2 regions of the Glycomyces sp. NPDC049804 genome follow, and region 2 is predicted to be linked to the other one. Evidence: riboswitches for the same ligand, from Rfam matches in the RefSeq annotation. Region 2 holds a riboswitch; the other holds the start of a gene.
What was found. Region 2 has a riboswitch for thiamine pyrophosphate ahead of thiE (thiamine phosphate synthase). Riboswitches for the same ligand answer to the same signal wherever they lie in the genome.
Positions count from the first base shown of each region.

Region 1: another riboswitch for thiamine pyrophosphate. It lies ahead of AB0K52_RS08735 (ECF transporter S component); the one in region 2 lies ahead of thiE (thiamine phosphate synthase).

Region 1 is NZ_JBFAMQ010000004.1:381,874-396,593, reverse strand. It holds gene AB0K52_RS08765 (ABC transporter ATP-binding protein) at 1-648, shown strand, start outside; gene AB0K52_RS08760 (ABC transporter ATP-binding protein) at 660-2,483, shown strand; gene AB0K52_RS08755 (MBL fold metallo-hydrolase) at 2,576-3,268, opposite strand; gene AB0K52_RS08750 (hypothetical protein) at 3,515-5,473, shown strand; gene AB0K52_RS08745 (energy-coupling factor transporter transmembrane component T) at 5,563-6,357, opposite strand; gene AB0K52_RS08740 (ATP-binding cassette domain-containing protein) at 6,354-7,793, opposite strand; gene AB0K52_RS08735 (ECF transporter S component) at 7,801-8,403, opposite strand; TPP riboswitch at 8,435-8,537, opposite strand; gene AB0K52_RS08730 (MGMT family protein) at 8,636-9,013, shown strand; gene AB0K52_RS08725 (DUF1349 domain-containing protein) at 9,110-9,703, opposite strand; gene AB0K52_RS08720 (DEAD/DEAH box helicase) at 9,760-11,868, shown strand; gene AB0K52_RS08715 (hypothetical protein) at 11,974-12,204, shown strand; gene AB0K52_RS08710 (SGNH/GDSL hydrolase family protein) at 12,266-13,045, opposite strand; gene AB0K52_RS08705 (SGNH/GDSL hydrolase family protein) at 13,228-14,019, opposite strand; gene AB0K52_RS08700 (hypothetical protein) at 14,396-14,674, opposite strand.
Region 2 is NZ_JBFAMQ010000001.1:251,848-266,567, reverse strand. It holds gene AB0K52_RS01225 (hypothetical protein) at 1-461, opposite strand, end outside; gene AB0K52_RS01220 (LemA family protein) at 538-1,407, opposite strand; gene glmM (phosphoglucosamine mutase) at 1,488-2,816, opposite strand; gene rpsI (30S ribosomal protein S9) at 2,965-3,507, opposite strand; gene rplM (50S ribosomal protein L13) at 3,533-3,976, opposite strand; gene thiC (phosphomethylpyrimidine synthase ThiC) at 4,295-5,893, opposite strand; gene thiD (bifunctional hydroxymethylpyrimidine kinase/phosphomethylpyrimidine kinase) at 6,233-7,072, opposite strand; gene AB0K52_RS01190 (thiazole synthase) at 7,069-7,857, opposite strand; gene thiS (sulfur carrier protein ThiS) at 7,859-8,050, opposite strand; gene AB0K52_RS01180 (FAD-dependent oxidoreductase) at 8,047-9,867, opposite strand; partial or broken gene thiE (thiamine phosphate synthase) at 10,068-10,685, opposite strand; TPP riboswitch at 10,676-10,786, opposite strand; gene AB0K52_RS01170 (family 1 glycosylhydrolase) at 10,879-12,168, opposite strand; gene AB0K52_RS01165 (carbohydrate ABC transporter permease) at 12,165-13,010, opposite strand; gene AB0K52_RS01160 (sugar ABC transporter permease) at 13,007-13,957, opposite strand; gene AB0K52_RS01155 (extracellular solute-binding protein) at 14,036-14,720, opposite strand, start outside.

The DNA of each region.
Region 1 (14,720 bases), on a different contig from region 2:
ACCACCGCCGTCATCGGCTCCACCGGCGCGGGCAAGACCACCCTCCTCCACCTCATCCCCCGCCTCTTCGACGTCGACGCCGGATCGGTGCGCGTCGACGGCGTCGACGTCCGCGAGATGGACCGCGCGCTCATCGCCCGCACCATCGGACTCGTCCCCCAGCGCGCCTACCTGTTCTCCGGCACCGTCGCCTCCAACCTCCGCTACGGCGACCCCGACGCGAGCGACGCCGACCTCTGGCGCGCCCTCGAGACCGCCCAGGCCGCCGAGTTCGTGCGCGCCATGCCCGACGGCCTCGAGACCGTCATCGGCCAGGGCGGCACCACCGTCTCCGGCGGCCAGCGCCAGCGCCTCGCCATCGCCCGCACCCTGGTGGCGCGCCCCAAGGTCTACCTCTTCGACGACTCCTTCTCCGCGCTCGACACCGCGACCGACGCCGCCCTGCGGGCCGCGCTCGCCCACGACATCGCCGATGCCGCGCAGGTGATCGTGGCCCAGCGGGTCTCGACCATCCGCGACGCCGACCGGATCGTCGTGCTCGACGCCGGCCGCGTCGCCGGCACCGGCACCCACGAGGAGCTCCTGGCGACCAACGCCGTATACGCCGAGATCGTCAACTCCCAACTCACCCTTCAGGAGGCGCTGTGACCATGATGGGCATGAGGCCGGGGGGACCGGGCTCCACGAAGGCCGCGGACTTCCGCGGCACCGTCCGCCGCATCCTCGACCTGCTGCGGCGCAACCCCTTCCGCCTCGCCTCGGTGATCGGGTTCGGGGTGCTCATGGTCGCCGGGATGCTCTCGATCCCGACCGTGCTCGGTCGCGCCACGGACCTCGTGATCGACGGGGCCGCCTCCGGCGAGGGCCTCGACTTCTCGGCGCTGGCCCGAATGCTCGGTCTCGCGGTGGCGCTGGCGCTGGCGACGTTCGCCATCACCGTGGCCAACGGCCGCACGATCGCGAAGCTCGCGCAGGAGATGGCGTTCGAGCTGCGCGCGGAGGCCGACCGGAAGATCACGGCGCTCCCGCTGGGGTACTTCGACTCCCGTTCGCGCGGCGAGGTGCTCTCGCGGGTCACGAACGACATCGACAACCTGACGCAGACCGTGGGGCAGGTGACCCAGCGGATCGTGCAGGGGCTGCTGTTCCTCGTCGGCGTGCCGATCATGATGCTCACGATCTCCCCGCTGCTGACGGTGGTCGTGCTGCTGACGATGCCGCTCACGGTGCTGGCGGCGCGGGTGATCGGCAAGCGGAGCCAGCCGCGGTTCGCGAAGCAGTGGGCGACGACGGGCAGGCTCAACGGGCACGTGGAGGAGATGATCACCGGGCACCAGCTGGTGACGCTCTTCGGCCGCCAGGCCCAGGGCGCGGCGAAGTTCAAGGCGCACAACGAGGAGCTGTACGAGAACACGGTGCGCGCCCAGTGGGTGGCGGGCCTGCTCGGCCCGGCGATGGCGTTCCTCGGCTCGGTCACGTACGTGCTCGTGGCCGTGGTCGGCGGGCTGCAGGTCGCGGCGGCGGTGCTCACCTTCGGGCAGATCCAGGCGTTCATCCAGTACACCGGGCAGTTCTCGAACCCGCTCAACATGCTCGCGGGCATGTTCGGGCAGATCCAGTCCGCGGTCGCCTCGGGCGAGCGGGTGTTCGAGTTCCTCGACGCCGAGGAGCAGCGGCCGGACCCGGTCGGCCCGGGCGGCGCGCTGGAGTCGGTGCGGGGCAGGGTCGCGTTCGAGGACGTGTCGTTCCGGTATCTGGAGGACGAGCCCCTGATCGAGCACCTGTGGCTCTCGGCCGAGCCGGGCCAGACGGTGGCGATCGTGGGCCCCACGGGCGCGGGCAAGACCACGCTCGTCAACCTGCTCATGCGCTTCTACGACCTGGACGCGGGCCGGATCACGGTCGACGGGGTCGACGTCTCGACGGTCGAGCGCGAGCGGATGCGGCGGCGCATCGGCATGGTCCTGCAGGACACGTGGCTGTTCGACGGCACGATCGCCGAGAACATCGCGTACGGCAGGCCCGAGGCCACCCGCGAGGAGGTGGTGGCGGCCGCGTCGGCGGCGCACGCGGACCACTTCATCCGGACGCTCCCGGACGGCTACGACACGGTGGTCGGCGCGGAGGAGGGGAGCTTGAGCGCCGGTGAGCGGCAGCTGGTGACGATCGCGCGGGCGTTCCTGATCGACCCGTCGATCCTCATCCTCGACGAGGCCACGAGCTCGGTCGACACCCGCACCGAGATGCTGGTGCAGCAGGGCATGGTCGCACTGCGGCAGGGGCGCACGAGTTTCGTTATCGCCCACCGGCTCTCGACGATCCGCGACGCCGACGTGATCGTGGTGATGGAGCACGGCCGGGTCGTGGAGCAGGGCGACCACGACGCGCTGCTCGCCTCGGGCGGGGCGTACGCGCGGCTCTACGAGGCCCAGTTCGCGCAGCCCGCCATCGAGGAGGAGGCGCGCGCAGGACGGACGCGCTGACCGGAGCAAGGAACTAGACCAGGGCCCGAGAAACGCGGCGGCGTCCCGAGTGATGCGCTCGGGGCGCCGCCGCGCGCCTGCGGTCGAAAGTCCTATTTGATTCCGGACTTTGCGGACAGTTCAGGGCAACGCCAGGTCGCGCCCGGGCAGTCCCGGAACGGTGCTAAGACGGTGGCGGTGTCGCCGTTCTCGATGCGGCGGTGAGCGTCGCCGACCAGGAGCGGGAACAGGCGGCCGGGCAGGGCGCGGCCTATGTCGCTGAGGACGGCGTCGTGGACGGGATGGACGGCGGGAGCGTCGATGCCGCGGGCGAAGTCGATCGCCTCGGCGAGCTTGAGCCAGGGCGCGGCGACGGGCACGAGGAGGGTTCGCACCGGCTGGTCGGGGACGGTGAGGGAGTCGCCGGGGTGGTAGAGGCCGTCGACGAAGAACGCGACGTTCTGCACGAGCGGGAGGTCGGGGTGGATGACGGCGTGGCGTTCGCCGAAGACCTTGACCTCGGTGCCCGCCGCCGGGATCGCGTCGCCGGCGTTGACGGCGGTGAAGGACAGGTCGCCGAGGGCCGAGGCGATGGCGGCCGGCCCGTAGACGGGGACGTCAGGGCGGGCGCGGCGAAGGGCCCGGACGGCGTCGGCGTCGCAGTGGTCGGGGTGCTCGTGGGTGATGAAGACGGCGTCGGCCCCGTCGAGGGCCGCCGGGTCGGAGAAAACGCCGGGGTCGACGACGATGACGCCCCGGCCGGTGTCGAGGCGGATGCAGGAGTGGCCGGACTCGGTGAATCGCATGGGGCCACCGTGGAACCCGCGGCCGCTGCGGCGCGCACCGTTCGGGCGATGGACCGTGCAAGCGGCCGGTCCCCCTTCTGACCAAGGAACTTCATCCGTTCGGGCAGTGCTGTGCAGGTCGATCGGCCGATGCAGAAAGCGGTCAAAACCTCACGTTCGCGGATCGGCAACCGGGCGATCCGGCGGCCGCGTCGATGCATACGACGGGTCAACCGATCCGGTCGAACCCTTGCAAAAGGAGCGAACATGAGAAAGCGACGCTACGTCGCGGCGGCTGCGGCGGCAGCCCTCGCGGCGGGCGCGGCCGCCGCGGCGACCACCTTCGCCAACGCGACCCCAGAGCCCGGCGCGGCACCCGAGACGGCCCTCGCGGTCGAGTCGGTGACCCTCCCGACCGGCGACACCGTGCGGCAGTGGGCGGGCGGCGCGCTGGAGATCGTCCCGGCTGAAGGCCGCGAGCACGTCGGCTTCATCGGCCGCACCGCCCGCGACGGCTCCGGCGACGTCGTGGTCGTCCCCGCCGACCAGGCCGCGGCCCTCCAGTCCGGTGAGGAGGACGCGCGCCGCTACAACGTCACGCGGCTCCTCGAACACGGCGTCGCCGACGCCGCCGCCCTGACCGAGTCCGAGCTGGACGGCCTTGACGGCCGGGCCTACGAGGCGCTCGCACCCGCGGGCGATGCGGCCGGCGCGCTCGTGGACGCGGCCGCGGCGACCCAGACGGTGACCGTGACCGTGCGCGACCGGTCCGGCGACGCGCCCGAGAACGCCCTCATCGAGTGGGCCAGCGCCGACAGCGAGGACTACGGCGAGATCGTCCTCGACGAGAACGGCACCGCCACGGTCGAACTCCCCGCCGGGGACTACCTGCTCTCCACCCTGGCCTGGAACGCCGCAGGAGAGGACGCGCGCGGCGAGGCGACGTTCGGGTACACCGCGTTCACCGTCGGCTCCAAGGCGGTCCGGGTCTCCGTGGACGCCGCCGCGGCCGAGCCGATCGGCGTCGAGGTCGACCGCGCCGACGCCGAGGTGAGCGAATTCGTCGTCGCGGCCGACGCCGAGAACGAGCACCAGCACTCGGGCCAGTTCGAATGGTTCGACGGCTCCACCGACGCCTACCTGCTGCCCGAACCCGAGACCGACGGCTACGAGTACGAGTTCCTGTACCAACCCGAACTCACCGGCGGCGGCGCCGAGGACCCGTACACCTACCACCTGGCCTTCGGCGGCAGCGGGTACCCGGCGGCGACGCAGTTCGCCGTGAGCGACGCCGAACTCGCGATCGAGCACACCGACTACCAGGGCTGGGGCGTCGACGTCCCCGCCCGCCAGTGCGACTACCCGGAGCTCTCCGAAGAGCAGGGCGCCTTGTTCTGCATCGCCGAGGAGTTCACCGCGCCCTCCCAGCGGACCATGCTCTACACGGCCGAACCGGCGGTGTGGACCCGCGACCTCAAAGTCGGCCTCACCGAGAACTACGACCTCGTCGAAGGCTTCTCCATGTGGGAGGACACGATCGCGCTGCCGGCGGGCGAGAGCGACCGAACCGTGGGCGGCGCGGCCCTGGCCGCGGGCGTGCCGAGCGTGGACCGGTTCAACATCGACGAGGAGTTCGACAACCTCAGCGGCGGCGTGTTCCCGGCGGCGACGTACGCGGGCGGCGAACTCCAGTGGACCGGCTACACCGGTTCGGTGACGCTGAGCCGGGACGGCGAAGCGCTCGGCGAGTCCGACCTCTTCACCGGCTTCGGTTTCGACCTGCCCGCGGGCGAATCGGCGCGGTACACCCTCGACGTGCAGGCGTCCCGCGGCACGGACACGGGACTGTACGCCACCGAGTCCGCGATGAGCTGGACCTTCGACTCGGCTCCGGGCGAGGACAGCGGCGTCATGCTGCCGGCGGTCCTGCTGGAGGCCGAGGGCGTGGCGAACGGGGCCGCCGATGCGGCTGCGGCGCAAGAGGTCGCGCTGGCCGTGGCCGGGTACGGGCTCGCCGAGGTCGCGGTGGAGGAGCTGGCGTTCGCGGTGTCCTACGACGACGGCGCGACCTGGACCGAGGTCGCGATCGACGGTGACGGCACCGCGTTCACCGCCACCCTCGACCACCCCGAGGGCGCCGAGTCCGTCTCCACCCGGTTCACCGGGACCGACACGGCCGGAACGGAGTTCGCGCTGACGACGATCCGGGCGTGGGGCCTGCGGTAGGACCCCTCGCCAGGGCGGGGCGACCATTCCCCGCCGCCTCCCGGTGAGGCGCGCCGCCGACGGACAGGGTGTTGTCCGTCGGCGGCGCTTCAGACCGTGAAGACCCCGGCTGCGGCGCTGACCGCGACGGCCGCGCCCGCTGCGACGGCGGCCAGCGCGATGAGCGTCCAGTCGGCGGGTCGCATGCGCTGCTCGCGGGCGTGGGTCCGCGGGATCCCGGCGTCGAATCCCCGCGCGTCCATGGCGGCGGCGAGCCGGCCCGCCCGGCGGATCGCGCCGACGAGCAGCGCGAACATGGTCGAGGCGAACAGGCGCGCGCGTCGCACGGGGTTGCGGCCGCCTTCGAGGCCGCGGGCGCGGCGGGCGCTGGTGATCTGCCGCCATTCGGCGGCGAGGAGCGGCAGCAGGCGCAGGGCGGCCAGCGCGCCGATCGTGAACCGGGCGGGGGCGCGGAGCTGCTGGGTGAGGGCGTCGGCGAGGTCGGTGGGGTCGGTGGTGGCGAAGCCGAGGACGCCGGCGGTGGCGGCGACGCAGACGCGCAGTCCGATGGCGGTGCCGCCGAGGAGCGCGCCGGTGCTGATCTCCAAGGGGCCGTAGTCGATGAGGATCCGGCCGGTCTGCTCGGCGGCGAAGACGGCGTTGACGAGGACGACCGCGGCGGCGGCGAACCAGAGCCAGCGCAGGCGGCGGGCGAGTTCGGCGGGGCGGATGCCGGTGAACGGGAGGACCGCGAGGAGGGCGGCGAGCAGGAGCAGCGGGGTGAGCCAGTCGGCGGCGACGAGCGCGGTGACGGAGACGGCGAACGCGGCGGCGAGCTTCGCGACGGGATTGGCGCGGGCGATGGGGGCGCGGGCGTCGCAGACGGGTGCGAGGGTGAGGGTCACGGTCGGCGCTCCTCGGCGATGCGGCCGGCGGTGAGGACGAGTTCGCGTCCGGCGAGGGCGGCGGCGAAGTCGCGGTCGTGGGTGACGGCGAGGATCGCGGTGCCTTCGTCGCGGATGTCGGCGGTGAGGTCGACGAGTTCGCCCCAGGTGCGGCGATCCTGGCCGAAGGTGGGTTCGTCGAGCAGGAGCACGCCGGGCGCGGCGGCGAGGGCACCGGCGACGGAGAGGCGGCGGGCCTCGCCGCCGGAGAGGGTGTGGGGGTTGGCGTTCGCCAAGGGCGCCAGGCGGAGTCGTTCGAGGAGTTCGTCGACGCGGGCGTCGATCCGGTCTTTCGGCCAGCCCGCTTGGCGGGGGCCGAAGGCGAGTTCGTCGCGGACCGTGGCGGTGACGAACTGGTGCTCGGGGTCCTGGAAGACGGAGCCGACGCGGGTGGCGAGGCGGCGGGCGGGGAGCCGGTGGAGGGGCCGGGTCTCGCCGGGGACGGTGGCGCGGCCGCTCGTGGGCTTGGCGAGGCCGCCGGCGAGGAGCGCGAGGGTGGACTTGCCGGAGCCGTTGGGTCCGGTGACGGCGAGCAGTTCGCCTTGGCGCAGTTCGAAGGAGACGTCGTCGAGGGCGGGCCGGGCGGCGCCGGGGTGGAGGAGCGCGAGCGATTCGCCGCGCAGCGCGGTGTCCCCCGGGGCGGGGGCGGGCCGGGTGGGGAGGGGCACGCCGGGGACCCAGACGCCTTGGGCGGCGAGGTGGTCGCCGTGCCGGGTGAGGACGGCCTCGGCGGGCCCGTCTGCGATGAGAACGCCGCCAGGTCCGAGGGCGATGACGCGGTCGACCAGGTCGAGGATGTCGGCGACGCGGTGCTCGACGACGACGAGGGTGGCTTCGGTGTCGGCGAGGGCGGCCCGCAGGGCTCGGCGGACCTCTTGCGCGCCTTCGGGGTCGAGGTTCGCGGTGGGCTCGTCGAGGAGGATCAGCTCGGGCCTGCGGGCGAGGACGCCGGCGAGGGCGAGGCGCTGCTGCTCGCCGCCGGAGAGGGCGTGGGTGGGGCGTTCGGGGCCGTAGGGGAAGCCCACGGATGCGAGGGCTTCGCGGACGCGGGGCCAGATCCGGTCGCGGGGCACGGCCTGGTTCTCGAGGCCGAAGGCGACGTCGTCGCCGCTGCGGGCCATGACGAGCTGCGTCTCGGGGTCCTGGAAGAGGATGCCGACGCGGCCCTGCTGCTCGGCGGCGGGCTTGCCGTCGACGAGGACGTCGCCGTCCTGCTCGCCGGAGTCCTCGGTGAGGAGTCCGGCGAGCGCGGCGAGCAGGGTGGACTTGCCCGACCCGGAGGGGCCGAGCAGGAGCACCCGCTCGCCGGCTTCGATGCGGAGGTCGACGTCCGCGACCGCCTGGGCGCGGCGTCCGGCGTGGCGCCAGGCGAAGCCGCGGAACTCGACCGGGACCATGGCGGCGTCAGACCCGCTGGCGTTCGCGTCCGGACGGGAAGCGGTCGAGGACGCCGGTGGGCAGCATGGCCTTGACGAGGGCCTGGGAGCCGAGCCCGGCGACGATGCCGCCCGAGACCATGGCGGACGCGATGTAGGGGACCTTGTAGGCCCACAGGTCGAAGGTCGGGTAGTAGGCGATGACGTCGAAGAGGGTCGCGCCGAGCGCGGCGAGCGCGCCGGAGGCGACGGCGGTCAGGGTGCCGAAGCGGCGGTAGCGTCCGGCGGCGAAGGCGAGTTCGCCGCCGAGGCCCTGCACGAGGCCCTGGAAGACGATGAGGAGTCCCCAGAAGGAGCCGAGGAGCATGGAGACGGTCGCGGCGAGGCCTTCGGTGAGCAGTCCGGCGCCGGCGCGGCGGACGATGAGCGGGGCGAGGACGGCGGGGATGAGCCAGACGCCGTACAGGATGCCCTTGAGCGGGGGCAGGAACGCGAGGGCGGGCTCGAGTCCGGCCCAGGCGAAGTTCCAGGCCCAGAAGACGACGCCGAAGGCGACGGCGAGGACGGCGCAGGTGAGGATGTCGACGGTGCGCCAGCGGCGCGGGTCGGCGAGGGCGGGGCTGTCGGGCATGGGCTTGCCTTTCGGGTGGTGCGGGCATTGCGCGACAGCGGCGACGACTTCCTACGCCGGTATTACCCGGATCAGGTGTGAGGGTCTGCGGTCGGTTCCGCACTCTCAGCCCATCGGCTCCCCTGTCAACTTCGACGTTAACACCAGGCGACGGGTCGTTATCCGAAGCGATCCCGCCTGGTGGCGCCGGACGCCTCCGGGCGCGCCGGTGCGGGGCTTGTAGATTGCCGTGGTGACGACTGAACGGGATTGGGAGCGGGTGCGGCGGGTCGTCGAGGCGCTGCCGGAGGGCACCTGGACCTCCTACGGCGACCTCGCGGAGCTGATCGGCACGGGCCCGCGGCAGGTCGGCGCCTACATGCGGGACGGGAACGTCACCCGGGCCTACCGGGTCCTCACGGCGGGCGGCACGGTCTCGGAGGGCTTCCGCTGGGCCGACGGCCGCACGGGGCGCGACGTGCCCGACCTCCTCCGCGCCGACGGCGTGACCGTGACCGCCAAGGGCCGCGCCGACCAGTCCCAGCGCATGTCGGTCTACGACCTCAAGCTCCTCGCCGCCGAACTCGACGAGGACGAGCCGGCACCCGATGACGAAGAAGACTGGAAATAACCCGCTAAATCAGCATATTTCCGGCCTAAGGGACCCCTGGCGCAAAAATACCCGCCGGGTATGACATCGCCGCCTCGCACAAGACGTGAGTCGGCCTCAGTGCAGCGCCGCGTCCGGTTCGGTGAGCCGCCACGAGGTGAACGCGACCGTGAGGCCCGCTCGACTCGGCGCGCAGCAGTACGGTCCCGCCTGCACTTCGGCCTCGGGGGCGAGGGGGGCGAGGCGGACGAGCCGCCAGGGCTCGTCTTCGACACGGGCCCGGATGACGACCGCGTCCTCGAAGCGGCTGGCGCGGATGGTGACCTCGCGGCCCGCCCACTCGGGCACGGGCGCGACCGACCAGTCCGACTTGCCCGCCGTGACCACGGCGCCCACTTGCGGTGCGCCGTCGGCGAACTCGACCCCGGCCTTGATCCAGTGCTCGGCGTCGACGCGGACCATGAGCCCCGCCTGGTCGAACTGCGCCTCGAACGAGGCGATGAAGCTCACTTCGACCGCGCGGGCGCGGTCCCAGCCCTCCAGGAGCGCGTGCTCGTCCTCGTGGACGAAGCCGTAACCGGTGTGCCGCCACGCGTCGCTGCCCTCGGCGGCGGTGACGAGCAGTCTGCCACCCGACTCCTCCGCCGCGACCGGCAGCGCCGTCCAGGCGCCGGACTTCCACATGATCTCGATCGGTGCCGCAATGTCCATCGCCCCGAGCCTACTGCCGCCGCGGGCCGTCACACCAGTGCGGTACAACGGTCCTTATGGCAGGAACAGCGACGCTCAGAGACGAAGCCGAGACACTGCTGCGCGCTCTCGCGGGCGAGCAGGCGCGGCTGCGCCCGGACCAGTGGCGGGCCATCGAGGCCCTCTGCGAGAAGCGGCCCGACGGCACCGGCAGCCGCGTGCTCCTGGTGCAGCGCACCGGGTTCGGCAAGTCCGCGGTGTACTTCACGGCCACCTCGCTCCTGCGCCGCCGCGGCGCCGGCCCCACCGTGATCGTCTCGCCGCTGCTCGCGCTCATGCGCAACCAGATCGAGGCCGCCGAGCGCGCGGGGGTGCGCGCCCGCACCATCAACTCGGCCAACCCCGAGGACTGGGACGCGATCGCCGAGGCCATCGCCGAGGACGCCGTCGACGTGCTCCTCATCAGTCCCGAACGCCTCAACAACCCCGCCTTCCGCGACTACCAGCTGCCGAAACTCGCCGCCGGGTGCGGCCTCCTCGTCGTCGACGAGGCCCACTGCATCTCCGACTGGGGCCACGACTTCCGCCCCGACTACCGGCGCATCGCCACCTTCATCGACGACCTGCCCGGCAGCGTCCCGGTCCTTGCCACCACCGCCACCGCGAACGCCCGCGTCTCAGACGACATCGCCGAGCAGCTCGACAAGCAGGACTCGGCGACGCTCGTCCTGCGCGGCAGCCTCGACCGCGAGTCCCTGCGCCTCTCGGTGGCGGACATGCCCGACAACGCCCACCGCCTCGCCTGGCTCGACGAGCAGCTGCCCCGCATGGACGGCTCGGGCATCGTCTACACGCTCACCGTGGCCGCCGCCGAGGAGGTCAGCGACTACCTCGCCTCGCGCGGCCACGCCGTCGCCTCCTACACCGGCCGCACCGAGAACGCCGAACGCCTTGAGCGCGAGGAGGAACTGCTCGGCAACCGCATCAAAGCGCTGGTGGCCACCAGCGCCCTCGGCATGGGCTTCGACAAGCCCGACCTCGGCTTCGTCGTCCACTTGGGAGCGCCCTCCTCCCCCGTCGCGTACTACCAGCAGATCGGCCGCGCCGGCCGCGCCCGCGACCGCGCCGAGGTGGTCCTCCTGCCCGGCAGCGAGGACCGCGCGATCTGGGACTACTTCGGGTCGCTCGCCTTCCCGTCCGAGGAGGCGGTGCGCCGCACGCTCGACGTGCTCGCCGCCGAGGGCCGGGCGCTGTCGACCGCGGCGCTCGAGACGCGGGTCGACCTGCGCCGCACCCGGCTCGAGATGATGCTCAAAGTGCTCGACGTGGACGGCGCGGTGCGCCGCGTCAAGGGCGGCTGGGAGGCCACCGGGCAGCCGTGGGCCTACGACGCCGAGCGGTACGCGAAGGTCGAGGCGGCCCGCAAGCACGAGCAGCGGCGGATGCTCGCCTACGAGGCCACGCCCGAATGCCGGCTCGAGTTCCTGCGCCGGGAGCTCGACGACGCCGAGGCCGCGCCGTGCGGCCGCTGCGACAACTGCACCGGCACCCGCACCGAGGCGGGCGTCTCGGACGAGGCCGCCGCGGGCGCGGCGGCGGCGCTGTCGAAGCCGGGCGTGCCGTTCGAGCCGAAGCGAATGTGGCCCACCGGATTGCAGGCCATCGGCATCGATCTGAAGGGGAAGATCCCGGTCGGGTCGGGCGCCGAGCCGGGCCGGGCGCTCGCGCGGCTCTCCGACATCGGCTGGGGCGGCCCGCTGCGCGAACTCCTGGCCGACGGCGCGGACCGGGAGGTCCCCGAGGACGTGTTCAAAGCGGTGGTGCAGGTGCTGGCGTCCTGGGACTGGGCCGACCGGCCCACCGCGGTCGTCTCGATGGGCTCGCTCTCGCGCCCGCGGCTGGTCGACGGGCTCGCCGAGCGCATCGCGCGCCTCGGCCGCATGGAGTACCTGGGCGCGCTCGGCCGCGCCTCGGACACCGGCGCGGGCATGCACCGCGCCAACAGCGCCCAGCGGCTCCAGCAGGTGCTGCACGCGTTCACGGTGGACTTCCCCGTGCCGGCCTCGAGCGTGCTCCTCGTCGACGACCTCCGCGACAGCGGCTGGTCGATGACCGTGGCGGCGATGCGGCTGCGCGAGGCCGGGGCGGCCGCGGTGTACCCGCTCGTGCTCGCACTGCAGGCCTGAGCACCACTGGAGGACTCAGGGCCGCAAGGGATCTGGACATTCGGGCCGTGATGGTCGAACATCGGGTGCAGCAGTGGAGGACTCCTATCAAGGAAGCAGGCGCACATGAAGATTCGCACCATCACGGCAGCCGCGTTCGCGGGCCTGGCGCTCGCCGCGGGCGCGGCGCCCGCCGCCGCGGCCGCTGACGGCTACCCGGTCTACCACGACACCTACACGACGAAGGCGGAGTGCCACTCGGTCGGCAAGACGACAGTCGGCAGCGGCAACGCCGACGGCTACTACTGCGAGCAGCAGGAAGCCGGCTGGGACCTCTACCTGACGTACTGGGTCTGACCGACCGCCTCCCACGCGCGCAACGGGTCCGGCGATGTCCGCCGGACCCGTGTGCGAGCCGCTAGAGCGCGCCGAGCAGCGCCGGCAGGTAGCCGCCGCTGTGGCCCGACGCCTTCGGGTGGTACGGCACGTCCGTCACCGTGAAGCCGTGCAGCCACGGCGCCGCCGAGCACACCTCGTGCCCGGTGAACTCGTCGCGCACGTCCACATAGGCGAACCCGTGCGCGGCGGCCGCCTCCTGGATCACCGCCGAGAGCAGGTCCGCGCCCGCGTTCATGCGCTGCTGCTCCGCGACGCTGATCGAACCGAACGCGTCGCAGGTGTTCCGCGCCGCGAACAGCCGCGGGTACCCCGTCACGAGCACCTCCGCGTCGGGCGCGCGGGTCTCGATCTCGGTGTACACCGCGTCGAGCTTCGCCGGCAGCTCCTCAGTGGCCTTGCGCTCGGCCTCCTCGATCGCCGGGTGGCAGTTCTGGAACGGGGTGATGCACGCCGTGATCGCCTCGGTCCAGCCGATGTCGTTGCCGCCGATGCCGATCGTCACCAGGTCGGTCCCGGCGTCGAGCGCCTGGACCTGCCCGGCGAGCACGTCGTCGGTGGTCGCGCCGCCGCAGGCGACGAAGGTCAGCTCGGCCCCGAGCTCCCCGGCGAGGAGCGAGGGGTGGGCCTTGGTCGAGCGCTGGCAGGCGGCGTCGGTGTAGGGGCCGGCGCCCGAGCCCGACGAGTAGGAGTCGCCGAGGGCGACGTAGTCGACGGGTTCCTGCGCTTGGGCCGCGGCGGGGGCGGCGAGGAGGGCGAGGGTCGCGGCGGCGGTGAGGACCGCCCGGGGAAGTCGGTGCATGGGGAGTTCCTTTGCGAGTCGTCGTTGACTTGCCGCTCATTGTGAACTCGCCAGTAACTTGAAGGGAACCCCTTCACCATCACAAATCGGGAACTTTACATATCTCGTTCTATATCAGGCCATGATCGCAAGTGTCGCAACCGGTCGGCGGGGCGGTCGCGCCGCCCCGCCGACATGCCTTTTTAGAGGATCGCGCGGGCGACCGCCGGGTAGTAGCCGTTCTGGTGGCCCATCGCGTTCGGATGGTAGGACTCGGACGGCGGGTAGGCCAGGCCGTTGAGGTAGGCGACGTCGTCGCAGACGGCATGCCCTTCGAAGGCGCGGCGCACGTCCACATAGGTGAAGTCGTGCTCCTCGGCCTTGTTCCGGATGACCCCGGCGAGGCGATCGGCGGCCTCGTTCATGAGCAGCTGCTCGGTGACGCTCGGCTGCCTGAGCGCGCCGCAGGCGCTCGCGCCGTTGAACAGGCGCGGGTAGCCCAGCACGTAGACGTCCGCGTTCGGCGCGCGGTTCGCGATCGCGCCGTACGCGCCGTCGAGGAGCCCGGGCAGGTGGAGCTGGACGAGCCGTTCGGAGTCCTCGATCTCGTCAGTGCAGTCCGCGAGCGGCGTGAGGCAGGCCTTGACGGCCTCGGCCCATCCGATGTCGTTGCCGCCGATCGTGACCGTGACGATGTCGGTCTCCGCGTCGAGCGAGCCGAGCTGCGTCGAGAGGAGGTCCGCGGTCCTCGCGCCCGAGCATGCCTCGAACGTGAACTCGGCGTTGAGCCCGTCCGCGAGCAGCTGCGGGTAGGCCTTGGCCGAGCGGCGGCAAGCCGGGTCGAAGTAGTCGCCCGTGCCGGTGCCCGAAGAGTACGAGTCCCCCAGCGCGACATAGCGGACGGGGTCGAACTCGGCGTGGGCCGCGGCGGCGGGCAGGAGGGCGAATGCGGCGGTGGCGGCGAGGGCCGCGGCCGCGAGGCGGGCAGGGATCATGCGGACTCCGTTCCGATCGGGATCGTCGAGGAACGGTAACGCCCGAACAATACGAATCACGTCGTAAACCGCCAGAGATGGTGAAAAGTGACGCGACGGTGGGAGCGGGACCCGGCGCCGGGCCGCGATTCTCGCGGGACTGCGGCGCCCGCGCCGCAGTCCTCCCCTACGCTGGAGCCATGGGTGCACCGACGTCGCCGCGCCGCCAGACCATGTCCGACCAGGCCCTCATCGAGGGGACCGGAGCGGACTGGCGAACCTGGCTGGCCCTCCTCGACGAGCGCGGCGCGGCCGAGCTCGACCACACCGCGATCGCGCGGATGCTGGTGAGCGAGTTCGAGGTCGACGGCTGGTGGGCGCAGTCCATCACCGTCGGCTACGAGCAGGAGCGCGGCCTGCGCGAACCGGGCGAGCGCCCCGACGGGACGTTCAGCGCCAACGCCTCCAAGACCGTGTCCGCCTCGATAGCGGCCGTGTTCGAACAGCTGGCGGACCCGGTCGCGCAGGCCGGCTGGCTCGACGACCTCACGCTGACCCAGCGCAGCGCGTCCCCGCCGAAGTCGGTGCGGTTCGACGCCTCGGACGGCAGCCGCGTCCTGGCGAACCTCACCGCGAAGGCCGAGGCCAAGACCGCCGTGCAGGTCGAGATCGCCAAGCTCGGCTCCGCCGAGGAGGTCGCGGCCGCCAAGGCCGACTGGAAG
Region 2 (14,720 bases):
CGGAAGAAGTCGTTGAACGCCTGGTTCTCGAAGTCGATGTCCTTCGCGAAGCGCTTGGTCAGGAAGTTCTCCTGGCCGATGTCCAGCAGCGGCCGCGCCGTGGGCAGGCCGATCGCGACCACCTGGTGGTTGTGCGTCTGCGACTCCTTGCCGTGGCCGGTCGTGTACCGGTACTGGAAGAACACGATGTGCACGTTCTTGTACATGCCGCGGAAGACGTCGATGCCCTTGCGGGAGTGGCCCTCGTTGAACGGCGCCTCGGTCGAGAGGCCGGTCACCGAGTTGTCGCCGGGCTCGTAGTGGAAGCCGTACTGGGCCGCCCAGGCCCGGTACATCGCGATCTTCTTCTGCCGTGCGCGCCAGGCGAAGTACGCGCCGACGCCGACCACGACGAGGCACAGTACCCAAGCCCACCAGGGCATGTCGCTACTGCTGCTCGAGGCGAGCAGTGTCTCGTTCACTGGGGTGATTCCTTCTTACGGGCTGGCTAGCTTACGGCTCGCAAGCGTCGCCGAGAGCGGGGGACCGGACCGCGGGCTAGCGGCCGTAGGGCGGCTGGCCGTAACCGGGCTGCTGCGGCTGCTGGGGCTGCTGCGGGTAGCCGGGCTGCGGCGCGGGCTGGCCGTGGCCGGGCTGCGGGGCGCCGTAACCGGGCGGGGGCTGCTGCCCGTAGCCGGGCTGCGGGGCGGGCTGCCCGTAGCCGGGCTGGGGCTGCTGCTGGTAGCCGACCTGCTGCGGCTGGCCGTACGGCATCTGGCCGGGCGCGGGCTGCGGCGGCATCTGCTGCTGGGCCGGGGGCTGCTGCATGTAGGCGGGCTGGCCCATGTCGCGCATCTTCGGAGCCGTGCGGGCGGCCGGGTTGTCGAGCTCGAAGTACTCCTCGGGCTTGAACCCGCCCATCTTCGCGGAGATCGAACCGGGGAAGACCTGCAGTGCGGTGTTGTACTCGCGCACGTTCGCGTTGTAGAACCGGCGCGGGGCCGCGATGCGGTTCTCGGTCTCGGTGATCTCCTGCTGGAGCTGGAGGAAGTTCTGGTTGGTCTGCAGGGCGGGGTAGGCCTCCTGCATGTGGATCACGCCGCGGATGGCGTTCCCGAGCTGGCCTTCGGCCTGGCCCTGCTGGGCGTGGCCGGCGTTCGGGTCCTGCCGGGTCTGCATGGCCATGGCGCGCGCCTCGGCGACCTGCCGCAGCGTGGCGTTCTCGGAGCCCGCGGCCTGCTGCACGACGTACATCAGGTTGTCCAGCAGGTCGTACCGGCGCTGGAGCTCGACATCGATCTGCGCCCAAGACTCCTGGGTGATGTTGCGCATCCGCACCAGTTTGTTGCGACCGCCGATGGCGATGAAGACCAGGATCAGGCCGATCAGCAACAGGAGGATCAGGATCCAGACGATTGGGTTGCTCATAGAGCGTGAGCTTAGTGCATCTATGCCAGCGGGAGGGCACCGCTCGAGTGCCCTCCCGCTGCTCAGAAATATGGTCGGAATCAGCCCATCGCGTGCTCGACGACCGCAACGAGCTCGGCCGCGACGGTCTGCGCCACCGGCTCCTCGGAGGCCTCGACCATGACGCGCACCAGCGGCTCGGTACCGGAGGGGCGCAACAGAACCCGGCCGTCGGCGCCGAGCTTCGACTGCCACAGCGCGACCGCGCTGCGCACGTCGGCATGGTCGATCACGGACTTGTCCGTCACCCGCACGTTCACGAGCACCTGCGGCGCGGGGGTGAACACCGAGGCGAGGTCGGCGAGGGACCTGCCCGTGGCGGCCATCCGCGCCAGCAGCAGGATCGCGGTGAGCGTCCCGTCGCCGGTGGTGGCGTGGTCGGAGACGATGATGTGCCCCGACTGCTCGCCGCCGAGCGAGTACCCGCCTTCCGCGAGGCGCTCGAGCACGTACCGGTCGCCGACCCCGGTGACCTCGAGCTTGATCCCGGCCGTGCCCATGGCCTGGTGCAGGCCGAGGTTGCTCATGACGGTGGTGACGAGCGTGTCGCCGCGCAGCTGCCCGGCCTCGCGCATGGCGATCGCCAGGATCGCCATGATCGCGTCGCCGTCGACGTCGTTGCCGTCCGCGTCGACCGCGAGGCAGCGGTCGGCGTCGCCGTCGAGCGCGATGCCGGCGTGCGCGCCGTGCTCGACGACGGCCGCGCGCAGGCCGTCCATGTGCGTCGACCCGCAGTTCTCGTTGATGTTGAGCCCGTCGGGGTCCGCATTGATGAGGACGACTTCGGCGCCCGCCCGGCGCAGGGCCTCGGGGGCCGCGCCGGTGGCGGCGCCGTTCGCGGGGTCGAGCACGACCTTCAGGCCGTTCAGCGGGTGCGGCACGGCCGCGACCAGGTGCTCGATATACGACTCGACGGGGTCGACCGAGCGGACGATGCGGCCCACGCCGTCGCCTTGCGGCAGCGGCGCGGGGTCGCCCATGGCCGCCTCGATGGCGTCCTCGACCTCGTCGGGGAGCTTGCGGCCGCCGGCCGCGAAGAACTTGATGCCGTTGTCCGGCATGGGATTGTGCGAGGCCGAGACCATGACGCCGAAGTCGGCGCCGGTCAGGGCCGTCAGGTGCGCGACCGCGGGCGTGGGAAGGATGCCCAGGTCGATGACTTTCACGCCCGCCGCGGCGAGCCCGGCGGCGCTGGCTGCGGCGAGCATCTCGCCGGAGGCGCGGGGGTCGCGGCCGATGACGGCGACGGCGCGGCGGTCGGTGGCGCCGAGGACGCGCGCGGCCGCGATGTTGAGGCGGAGTGCCAGGTCGGGCGTGAGGTCGGCGTTCGCCCGCCCCCGTACGCCGTCGGTGCCGAACAGTCGTGACACAGTGTGGCTTCCCATCGTTGTGGCATAAAAAAACGGGGGCCGCCGAGGATGTCCTCCTCGGCAGCCCCGTCGCTTGTGCAGACTAGCGTGTTCCCCCGGCCGTGCAAACCCGCGGATGGCGGGCCGCCCTGCGGCCGGGGCGGGCGCGCTAGCGCTTCGAGTACTGCGGTGCCTTGCGGGCCTTCTTGAGGCCGTACTTCTTCGATTCCTTCTCGCGGGCGTCGCGGGTCAGGAACCCGGCGGCCTTGAGGGCCGGGCGGGTGTTCGGGTCGATCTCGACCAGGGCCCGGGCGATGCCGAGGCGGAGCGCGCCGGCCTGGCCGGTGGCGCCGCCGCCGTGGATGTTCACCAGGACGTCGAAGTTGTCGCCGGCCTCGACGGTCACGAAGGGCTCGGCCACGGTCTGCTGGTGGACCTTGCTCGGGAAGTAGTCCTCGAGGGTCTTGCCGTTGACGACGTACTTGCCGGTGCCGGCGACCAGGCGGACGCGGGCGATGGCGCGCTTGCGGCGGCCCACGGTCTGGATCGCGCGGTCGGCGGGGACCACCGGGATGCTCGGCACGGACGGCGCGGCGGCGACGTCGGCGGGGACCTCGGGGATCTCGACGGGGGCCTCGACGGCCTCGGGGGCCTCGGTCTCGACGACCTCGGCGGCTTCGGTGGCCTCGGTGGCCTGGATCTCGTCACTCATGTGGATGCTCCTGTTCCGCCCGCGCCTACTGCGCGATCTTCTTGATCTCGTACGGCTTCGGCTGCTGGGCGGTGTGCGGGTGGCCGGGGCCCGCGTAGACCTTCAGCTTCTTGGACACGGCGCGGCCGAGCTTGTTCTTCGGCAGCATGCCGAAGACGGCCTTCTCGACGACCTTGTGGGGGGCCTTCTCCATGAAGTCGGCGTACGACTTCTCCTTGAGACCGCCCGGGAAGCCGGAGTGGCGGTAGGCCTTCTTGGTCTGGAGCTTGTTCCGGGTCAGGACGACCTTCTCGGCGTTCACGATGATGACGTAGTCACCGGTGTCCGCGTTCGGCGCGAAGGTCGGCTTGTGCTTGCCTCGGAGCAGATCGGCAGCGTGCGTCGCGAGCCGGCCCAACACCACGTCGGTCGCGTCGATCACGAGCCACTGCGGGTCAATGTCACCCGGCTTAGGGCTGTACGTGCGCACAGGTTTACCTAGCTTTCGTTGTCGGTGTGGAACGAATCCCGCAGCTGAGGGCGGGACCGCCTGAATCCCCGGCCTCGGCGAAGCTTGCGAGCCGTAAATCGACTCAGCCTGAAGCGGCGCACCCGCCGCTGCGCGGCCGGTGTGGGATTCGTTGGACAGTGCTTCGGCGGTGCGGCCCGGAGGGGCCTCGCGCGGATGCACTCGAACAACAGCTGCCTAGTCTACGTGGTGGTGGCGGCCGCCCTGAAGGCGGCCGCCGTGACCTCGGCTACAGCGCGCGGCGCGCCCGCCGGATCATGGATCCTGCGGGAAACAGGGTCACGATCCGTCGGCGGCGGCGAGCGGCAGGTACACGCGGTTGCCCTGGGCGGCGAACTCGTCGCTCTTCTCGGCCATGCCCTTCGCCGCGTACTCCTTCAGCTCCTGGCTGATCTTCATCGAGCAGAACTTCGGGCCGCACATCGAGCAGAAGTGCGCGGTCTTCGCGGGCTCGGCGGGCAGGGTCTCGTCGTGGTACTCGCGGGCCCTGTCGGGGTCGAGCGAGAGGTTGAACTGGTCCTGCCAGCGGAACTCGAAGCGGGCCTTGGAGAGCGCGTCGTCCCATTCCTGGGCCTTCGGGTGGCCTTTGGCCAGGTCGGCGGCGTGCGCGGCGATCTTGTAGGCGATCACGCCGTCCTTGACGTCCTCCCGGTTCGGCAGCCCCAGGTGCTCCTTGGGGGTGACGTAGCAGAGCATCGCGGTGCCGAACCAGCCGATCATGGCCGCGCCGATCGCGGAGGTGATGTGGTCGTAGGCGGGCGCGACGTCGGTGGTGAGCGGGCCGAGCGTGTAGAACGGAGCCTCGCCGCAGATCTCCTGCTGGAGGTCGACGTTCTCCTTGATCTTGTGCATCGGGACGTGGCCGGGGCCCTCGACCATGACCTGGACGTCGTACTCCCACGCGATGTGGGTGAGCTCACCGAGGGTGCGGAGCTCGGCGAACTGGGCCTCGTCGTTGGCGTCGGCGATCGAGCCGGGGCGCAGGCCGTCGCCGAGGGAGAAGGCGATGTCGTACTTCGCGAAGATCTCGCACAGCTCGCGGTAGTGCGTGTAGAGGAAGTTCTCCTCGTGGTGGGCCAGGCACCAGGCGGCCATGATCGAGCCGCCGCGCGAGACGATGCCGGTGACGCGCTGGGCGGCGAGCGGGACGTAGCGCAGGAGGACCCCGGCGTGGACCGTCATGTAGTCGACGCCCTGCTCGGCCTGCTCGATGATGGTGTCGCGGTAGACCTCCCAGGTGAGCTTCACCGGGTCGCCGTTGACCTTCTCGAGGGCCTGGTAGAGCGGGACGGTGCCGATCGGGACCGGGGAGTTCCGCATGATGTGCTCGCGGGTCTCGTGGATGTGCTTGCCGGTGGAGAGGTCCATCACGGTGTCCGCGCCCCACTTGGTGGCCCAGGTGAGCTTCTCGACCTCGGCGGCGACGGAGTCGGAGACCGCGGAGGTGCCGATGTTCGCGTTGATCTTGGTGAGGAAGTTCTTGCCGATGATCATCGGCTCGGTCTCGGGGTGGTTGACGTTCGCGGGCAGGATCGCGCGGCCCGCGGCGATCTCGGCGCGCACGAACTCGGCGTCGAGGCCCTCGCGGACGGCGACGTACGCCATCTCGGGGGTGACGATGCCCTGCTTGGCGTAGTGCAGCTGGGTGGGGCAGTCGAGCTCGGCGCCGCCGTGCTCGATCCTGCTGGTCGCGGCGTCGCGGCGCTCGGCGATCCACACCTCGCGCAGCTTCGGCAGCCCGACCTCGGGGTCGGAGCCGGGGCCGGAGGTGTCGTAGAGCCGGATCGGCTCCTCGCCGCCGCTCAGCTCGACCTGAGTGAACGGCACCTGGATGTCGGGCCGCGGCCCTTCGACGTAGACCTTGCTTCTGGCGTTCATGCTGTCTCCTGAGAACTCTCGAAACCGTGCACGCGCCCGCCGGTCGAGCCGGGAGCGCGGAGAACGCGCCCACCGGCGAGACCGGCGACGCAAGCGCCGGCCGGCCGATCCGGCGGCGCGAAAACTGTCAGACCCCGCGGGCACCATCGGATTCGGGGCGATCGCGAACGCGACCCCGACTCACGACGAACCCGCTCGCGGCGGCATCGGAGCCAGAGCGGGAGCCCGCCCCGCAACGACGCCCGATGCGCGGCGGCCGCCGCGCATCGGCACCGGCTCCGGCACCAGCGCCTGCACGCGAGGCCACCGATCGCGAGCACCGACCCATGCGGCCCCCGCTCACAGGACCGTGTGCTTGCGGGCGTGATGGTGGTCGATCGGACCGGGGCCGGAGCCGAGCCGCCAGTCGGCGGCGGCCTGCAGCGCATCGGCCACATACGCCTTCGCGCCGCCGATCGCCTGCACCAGCGGGTGCTCCAGCGCGAGCCGGGCCGCGATCGCGGCCGCCAGCGTGCAGCCGGTGCCGTGGCTGTTGCGCGTCTCGACCCGCGGCATCCGCAGGTCGACCATGTGGCCGTCGCACCACAGCACGTCGACCACTGCCGCCGCCTCCCCCGAGGCGACCGCCTCGAGATGGCCGCCCTTGACGAGGACCGCACGCGGCCCGAAGGTCGCCAGCGCCCGCGCCGCCTCGCGCATGTCCGCGAGGTCCTCGACCTCCCGGCCGAGCAGTTGCCGGGCCTCGATCAGGTTGGGCGTCAGGACGGTCGCGAGCGGCCCGAGCTCGCCGAGGTAGGCGGCGGGGTCGCCGTCGTAGAGCGGGTCGCCGCTGCTGGTGACCATGACCGGGTCGACCACGAGGTTCGGGAGCCGGTCGGCCTGGCCGTATTCGGCGACGAGGGCGAGCATCTCGGTGCTGCCGAGCATCCCGGTCTTCACCGCGGCCACCGAGAAGTCGCTCAGCACGGCGTCGAGCTGCGCCCGGACGAGACCGGGCGAGACGCCTTCGGCGGCGGTGACGCCGCGGGTGTTCTGGGCGGTGATCGCGGTGACGGCGCTCGTGCCGTGCACGTCGTGGGCGGCGAAGGTATGCAGGTCGGCCTGGACGCCGGCGCCGCCGCCCGAGTCGGAGCCCGCGATCGTCAAGGCGACCGGCGGTTGCGGATGGCGGCGCTTCACAGGTCGGCCATCCCTTCGAAGCTCGAGGACGCGTTCGCCAAGTGGCGCTTGGGGATGCGCCCGGCCAGGCGGGCGGCGCGGCCGGCGTTCACGGCGTCGCGCATGGCGGCGGCCATGAGCGCGGGGTCGGCCGCGCGGGTGACGGCGGTGGCGAGGAGCACGGCCGAGCAGCCGAGCTCCATGGCGAGCGCGGCGTCGGAGGCGGTGCCGATGCCGGCGTCGCAGATGACCGGGACGTCGGCGTGTTCGCAGATCAGCGCGAGGTTGTGCGGGTTGCGCACGCCGAGGCCGGTGCCGATGGGCGCGGCGAGGGGCATGACCGCGGCGCATCCGGCGTCTTCGAGGCGGCGGGCGAGCACGGGGTCGTCGCTGGTGTACGGGAGGACGGTGAAGCCGTCGGCGACAAGGGTCTCGGCGGCGTCGAGGAGTTCGACGGAGTCGGGGAGGAGGGTGTCCTCGTCACCGATCACCTCGAGTTTGATCCAGTTCGTGCCGAAGGCCTCGCGGGCGAGTTTGGCGGTGCGCACGGCTTGTTCGGCGGTGAAGCATCCGGCTGTGTTGGGGAGGAGCTCGACGCCGCACTGCTCGATGACATCCAGAATGGAGCCCGTGGCCGCGGGGTCGACTCGGCGGAGCGCGACGGTGACGAGCTCGGTCCCGGAGGCGGTGATCGCCTCGGCGAGTTGCGCGTGATTGGCGGCGCCGCCGGTGCCGAGGATGAGGCGCGAGGTGAAGGTCTTGTCGGCGATCTTCAGATCGGCGTCGGATGTGATGCGCTGGTCCATGTCAGCCTCCTTGAGTCGCGGTGAGCACTTCGACGGCGTCTCCGTCGGCGAGCGGCCGGTCCCATTCCGACCGCGGCACGACTTCCCCGTTCAGGGCGACGGCAATGCCGCGCCGCGCGCTGGTGACGGCCGCAACGGCGTCAGTGATGGTGGCGATGCCTTCGCGCGCTTCGCCATTGACTTCGATGCTCATGAGTCGGCCTCCTGAGTGGAAATGTCATCGGTCACTGCGAGCCCGCGCTCGAGCCTGGAGCCCCCGGCAGTGTCAGACCTCGCGGGCACCATGGATTCAGGGGCGCTCGCCAATCGCGACCCAGAGGGACGACCCGCGCCCTCGAACCGCGCGGACAGGTCACTGCCCGACCCGGACCCCGGAGCCCCGGCCGTGTCAGACCCCGAAGGCACCATGGAATCGGGGGCGCTCGCCAATCGCGACCCAGACGGCCGGCGCACGCCCTCGAACCGCGCAGCCAGGCCACGGTCCGACCCGGGCTCGCGAGCCTCGGCGGTGTCAGACCCCTCGGGCACCATGGAATCGGGGGCGCTCGCCAATCGCGACCCGGAGGGCCGGCCCGCGCCCTCCAACGGAATCGGCGCGTCCTCGCCGCTGCCATGCTCAGGGCCGGATGCCCCGACGGTGTCGGACCCTTCTGCCATCCTGGATTCGGGGGCGCTCGCGAATCGCGACCCTGAGGGACGGCCCCCGCCCTCGAACCGCCGCGGGTCGAAGGCCGCCGGGACCGCTTGCTCATCCCCGGCGAGCAGTGCGGCGACCGCGCTGGCCGTGGCCGGGATCAGTGCGATGCCGTTGCGGTAGTGGCCGGTCGCGGCGATCGTGCGGGCGTCAAGGCGGCCGATGAGCGGCAGGTTGTCAGGGGTGCCGGGCCGGAATCCGACGCTCACTTCGTCGAGGTGGTATTCCGCGATCTCGGGCACGAGCTCGATCGCCCGCCGCAGCAGATCGTGCACGACACCGGCGGTGCCGGTGCGCCGGTCGAACCCGCGCTCGTCGCTCGACGCGCCCACCACGACCTCCCCGCTCTCGCGGGTCACGATGTAGATCGGGTGGCCTTTCACGAAGCCGCGCACGGTAGTCCGCGGCAGCGGCTGGCCGCCGACCGCCCGCAGCCGCAACACGGCCCCGCGCACCGGCCGCACAGGCAGCGACCACCCGATATCGGGATCGCCGGAACCGCCGACGCGCGCCGCAGCAGCCACCGGGTTCCGGCCGCGCGCCTCAGCGACGGTTCCGCGGTCGCTGCGCTCCGCGGTTCTCGAGTGCTCGCCGCCTGCTTCGGAGAAGGCGCCGCTCGCGATCGCGGCGCGCGACTCGAGCTCAGCGCCGCTCACGCGAGTGCCTCGCCCGGGGGTACCTGTGTCACCGGGTTCGGTGCCCGCAAGAGCACTCGCGCCTGCACCGGAGAAGTTCGCCGACCCGCATCCGGCCGCGATGACCACTTGGTCGGCGTCGAGCGCGACGAGGTCTCCAACCGACTCGGCCCGCAGTTCGACGCCGGCGCGCTGGGCCGCGATCAGCAGTGCGTCATGCACTGCCCGCGGATCGACCGCGCGGTCCTCCGGCGCGAGCACGCCGCCGCGCACCCTGTGGCTGAGCAGCGGCTCGACCTTGCGGGCGGCGCGCGCGGTGAGCGGTTCGACGTTCCTTGCGGTGAAGCGGTAGAGCTCGGTCTGGCGGTCGACTTCGGCGCGGTCGCCGTCCTCGACGCCGACCACGAGCGTCGGCACGTCGCGGAAACCGACATCGAGGCCGGAGGCCGCTTCGAGTTCGCGCGCGAAGCCGGGCCAGGCGTCGGCCGAGGCGGCCATGAACGGGCCGAGGGCTTCCTCGCCGTAGTGGGATTCGGTGACGGGCGCGATCATGCCCGCGGCCACGCGCGAGGCACCCGAGCCAGGGTCGGGGTCGTACACGACGACCTCGGCGCCGGACTGGGCGGCCCGCCACGCGACGGCGAGCCCGATCGAGCCGGCGCCGACGATGGCGATGCGCATCAGGCTTCGCCCGCCCCTCGCGGGGAGCCGGCATCGGGCGAGATCGAGCCTTTGAGCCGATCGTGCGCCCGGCTCGCGGTGTTCGGCTGCGTGCCGGTCGCGAAGGCGCCCTGGGCACGCCGCTCGCCTGTGACCGGGCCGTGGCGGTCCGGTTCCCCGGCAGCGTCGCTTCGGCCGCGAGAGGTTGTCGCGCTCTCCCCCACGGCTGCAAGGAGTTCCGCCGTGGCCTCCTGCGGGTCCGCGGCACCCGACACCGCGCCGACGACCGCCACGCCATGAGCTCCGGCCTCGCGGCACCGCTTCGCCCGTTCGGCCGTGATGCCGCCGATCGCGATCACCGGCAGGTCGACCGCCTCGCACACCGCGGCCAGGCCTTCGAGCCCGATCGGTTGCGGCAGACCGGTCTTGGTCGTCGTGCCCCAGACCGGGCCGACGCCGAGATACGTCGCCCCGGCGCGGCGGGCCGCGCGCGCCGACTCGGGGTCGCGGGCGGTGCCGCCGATGATGGAGGCGGCGGGGAGGATGCGGCGGGCGGCGTCGATAGGGAGGTCGTCCGCGCCGAGGTGGACGCCGTCGGCGCCGATCGCTTCGGCGATGTGTACGCGATCGTTGACCAGGCACCACGCGCCGTACTGGGCGCAGAGCGCGGCGATCGCGGTGGCGAGGTCGAACGCGGCCCGGTCGGTGTAGTGGTCCTCGGGACGCACCTGGACGAGCTTCGCCCCGGCCGCCAGTGCCGCCTCGACGGCGGCGAGCGGCGCGAAGGTCTCGCGGGTGTCGGTGATGACGTGAAGCCGGGGTAGACGAGTAGCGCGCATAGCTCCTTCTCCCTGCGCCAGCATGATCTGGATCAGGTTCGACGGTCGGGACTACTCAGTCCCCTCTCAGCCCGATGCATCGGACTCCCGTGGGTGGTTATTCGTTTGCGGCCGCTACGCTACGTCATCGCGAGCGGCCCTCGCAAGTGCGGTGTCAGGAAGTGGACACCGTCCGTCCGGCCCGCCGGGCCGGTCACCCGCCGAGCGCGTGGCGCCGGAAGCGGTCGACGATCTCGGTGCGGACCCGCTCGAGGCCGGTCGCGGTCTCCTCGAGCCGCCACAGCCCCATGGTGAGCCGGTGCGCCTCGCGCGGCAGCTCGGAATGGCGGTAGGTCCACTCGTACATGTCGAACAGGGGCCACCACGTGTATCCGATGACCGGGACGCCGGCGGCGCGCAGGTCGTGCAGGGCCGCAACGGATTCGTCGAGCCAGTCGATGCGTTCTTTGACCGAGCCGGTCACGCACGTCTCGGTGAGCATCACGGGCGCCCCGTACCGGGCGTGGGCCTCGCGGATGAGCTCGTTCATGCCGGCGACGCCGTCGTCGCGGGTCGGGCGGGGGTCGCGGAAGCCGCCGCCGTGGAAGACCCCGGCTTCGAAGACCTCGGTGGAGTGTCGCGGGTAGTAGTTGACGCCCATGACGTCCGGGTGCACGGGCGCTTCGGTGAACCACGCGAAGTCGTCGTCGCCGAACCCGTTGGCGCGCAGGTGGGGCGCAAGTGGATGGTCGGCGCCGACGCGGCCGGTGACGAGGTCTTCGACGAGGAAGACCTGCTCTTTGAGGCGGGCGGCGTGGTCGCGGTGCTCGGGGGCGTCGATGTCGCCGACGTAGCGCATGCCGGCGTCGACGTGGACGAAGACGGCGCGGTCGCCGAGGACGTCGGCCATGGCGCGCTGGGCGAGCACGAAGCCGCGCGCGAGCTGCCCGGCCATGGTCGTGAGTCCCTGCGGCCCTGAGAGGTAGGGGGGCCAGTAGGCGTATTCGCCGGAGAACAGGGCGTGGATCATGGGCTCGTTGACCGGCGTGTAGTCGGCGACGCCGAGGTGCGCGTAGCGTTCCGCGACGGCCGCTGAGTATTCGGCGACGAGCTTCGGGTAGTCGGGGTTGGCGAACTGGTTCTCGAGCCACAGTGGCGTGCCGTAGTGCATGAGGTCCACAATGGGCCGCAGGTGCAGTTCGGCGTACCGGTCCATGACGCGGTCGACCCAGGACCAGTCCCAGCGGCCGGGTTCGGGCTGGACGCGGTGCCAGGGGACCCCCCAGCGCACCAGTTCGGCGCCGGCCTCGACGGCGAGGCCGAGGTCGTCGTGCCACCGCCCGTAGTGCTCGGTGAGCTCGTACTCGTCGATCGGCCGCTCGCCCGGTCCGGCTTGGGGCACGAAGGTGTCCTCGACACCTACGGCGAAGTGGAAGCCGCCGTCGCTGTGCCATTGTGCGGCGCCGCGAGCGTCGCCGAGGGGCCCAGTGGGTGAACCGGTCATTTGAGTCCTGTCGTTGCGATGTTCTCGATGAAGCGCCGCTGGATGAAGAGGAACGCGATGACGAGCGGGAGGATCGCGATGAGCGAGCCGGCCATCATCACGCCGTGGGGCACGATGCCGCTGGGCCCGGTGAGCTGCGTCAGGCCGGAGGTGATCGTGCCCATCTCGGCGTCGGTGGTGAACACCAGCGGCCACAGCAGGTCGTTCCAGTTGTTGACGAAGGTGAAGAGCCCCAGGGTGAGCAGGGCGGGGACGGCGTTGGGGAGCACCACGGAGCGGAAGATCCGGAACTCCCCCGCGCCGTCGATGCGCGCGGCCTGGTCGATGTCGCGGGGGAGCGCGAGGAAGAACTGGCGCAGGAAGAAGATCCCGAAGGCGTCGGCGGCGCGCGGCGCGATGAGCCCGGTGTACGTGTTGACCCAGCCGAGGTCGGCCACGAGCTGGTAGAGCGGGATCAGCGTGGCCTGGAAGGGGATCATCAGCGTCGCGATGATGGCGACGAGGAGGACCTTCCGGCCGGTGAAGTCCAAGCGCGCCAAGGCGTACGCGGCGAGCGAGTCGAAGACGAGCGCGAAGAGCGTGACACCGCCGGCGAAGACGAAGCTGTTGCCCACGAGCCGCGCGAACGGCAGCTCGGAGGTGACCGTCTGGAGGTTCGCGAGCGTCCAGTCGTCCGGGAGCAGGCTCGGCGGGTAGGCGTTGACCTCGGCCGCGGGTTTGAACGCGGTGAGCACGATGATCGCGATCGGCAGCAGCACGACGGCGGTGACGCCGACGAACGCGAGCGTCGCGAGCACAGTGGAGGGCTTGAGGTCGCGCAGGGAGCGGCGGGCGGTGCTCATGCCAGGTCCTTTTCTTTGCGGCCGAAGAACACGAACTGCACGAGGCTCAGCACGAGCGTCGCCGCGAGCAGCACATAGGACAGCGCTGACGCGAAGCCGATGTCGAGCTTGCGGAAACCGGACTCGTAGATCTCCATGACGAGGGTCTGCGTGCTGCCGTAGGGGCCGCCGCCGGTCATGACGTAGATCTGGTCGAAGGCCTGGAGGGCGGCGATCATCGCGAAGATGAGCACGAACGCCATCGTGTTGGACAGCAGCGGGAGGGTGACGTTGCGCAGGCGCGAGAAGGCGCCGGCGCCGTCCATGCGGGCGGCCTCGTAGATCGAGGGCGGGATGTCCTGCAGGCCCGCCAGGAAGATCACGAAGTAGAAGCCGAAGAGCTTCCAGACGGCGACGAGCACGACCATCGGCATGGCCAGGGTCGGGTCCTCGAGGACGTTGCCGATCTGGATGCCGAACCCGCGCAGCCAGTAGTTGAGGAGCCCCACCTGCGGGTCCACGAGGTAGCTCCAGGCGAAGGCCGCCACGGAGAACGAGACCACGAACGGCACGAACAGGGCGGTGCGGAAGAAGCCGCGGAAGGGCAGGCGCGGGTTGTTGAGCAGCAGCGCCAGCCCGAGCGCGGCGACGACCGCGAGCGGGGTGAACAGCACGGTGTAGAGCGCGGTGTTCGTGACGGCGTTGAGGATGTCGGGGTCGGTGAAGACGCCGATGTAGTTCTCCAGGCCCACGAACTCGGGCTCGCCGAAGCCGCTGGCGTCCGTGAAGGACAGCCGCAGGGCCGAGAGCATCGGCCAGACGGTGAACGCGCCCAGGATGATCAGGGCCGGGGCGAGGAACGCGAAGGCGGTGGCGCCGCGGCGCAGCGGGCTCTCGGTCGCGCGGCGGCGCCCGCCCAGCGGCGCTGGCGGCCGGTACCGGTGTCGCGTCGGTCGTGCGGTGGTCATGGTCTCCTTCACTCCCCTTGGGACGGCGGGGACGCCGAGGGGCGGCGTCCCCGCCGGTCTGTCCGGATAGGACCGGTGCTAGCCGAGCGCGTTCTGGATGGTGCCCTGCGCCTCGGCGAGCAGGCCGGCGATGTCCTCGCCCGCGATGGCGCGCTGGGTCAGCTCGTCCACGGCGGCGAGCACGTCGACGCTGTTGACGACGCCGGGGAGCAGCGGGCGCCCGAGGTCGGCGATCTCGGTGAGCGAGGCGACGACCGGGTTGGAGTTGACGGCCTCGGCCGGGACGTCGGTGCGCAGGGGCGGCCAGCCGGAGCCGAGAGACCAGGCGGCGGCGTTCTCGTCGTTGAGGAAGAACGCGAAGAACTTCTCGGCGGCGGCGCGGGCGTTGTCGTCCGCGTCGACCGTGACGGCCATCGAGACGCCGATGGCGGAGGCGGCCTGGGCGGCGGGACCGGCCGGGATCGGCGCGATCGCGCAGTCGATGCCGTTCTCGGCGGCGATCGAGGCCATCCACGGGCCGCCGATGGTCATGGCGGCCTTGCCCGCGCCGAACAGCTCGTCGGCGCCGACGCCGTCGATGCCGGTGGGCGAGATCTTGTCGTCCACGATGGCCTTGCGCCAGTACTCGAGGGTCGCGGCGTTCTCGGGCGAGTCGATGACCGCGTCCACCTCCTCCTTGACGATGTCGCCGCCGTTGCCGTAGAACAGCGAGGGCCACAGGCCGTTCGCGACGGTGGCGTGGTCGGGCAGGACCACCCCGTAC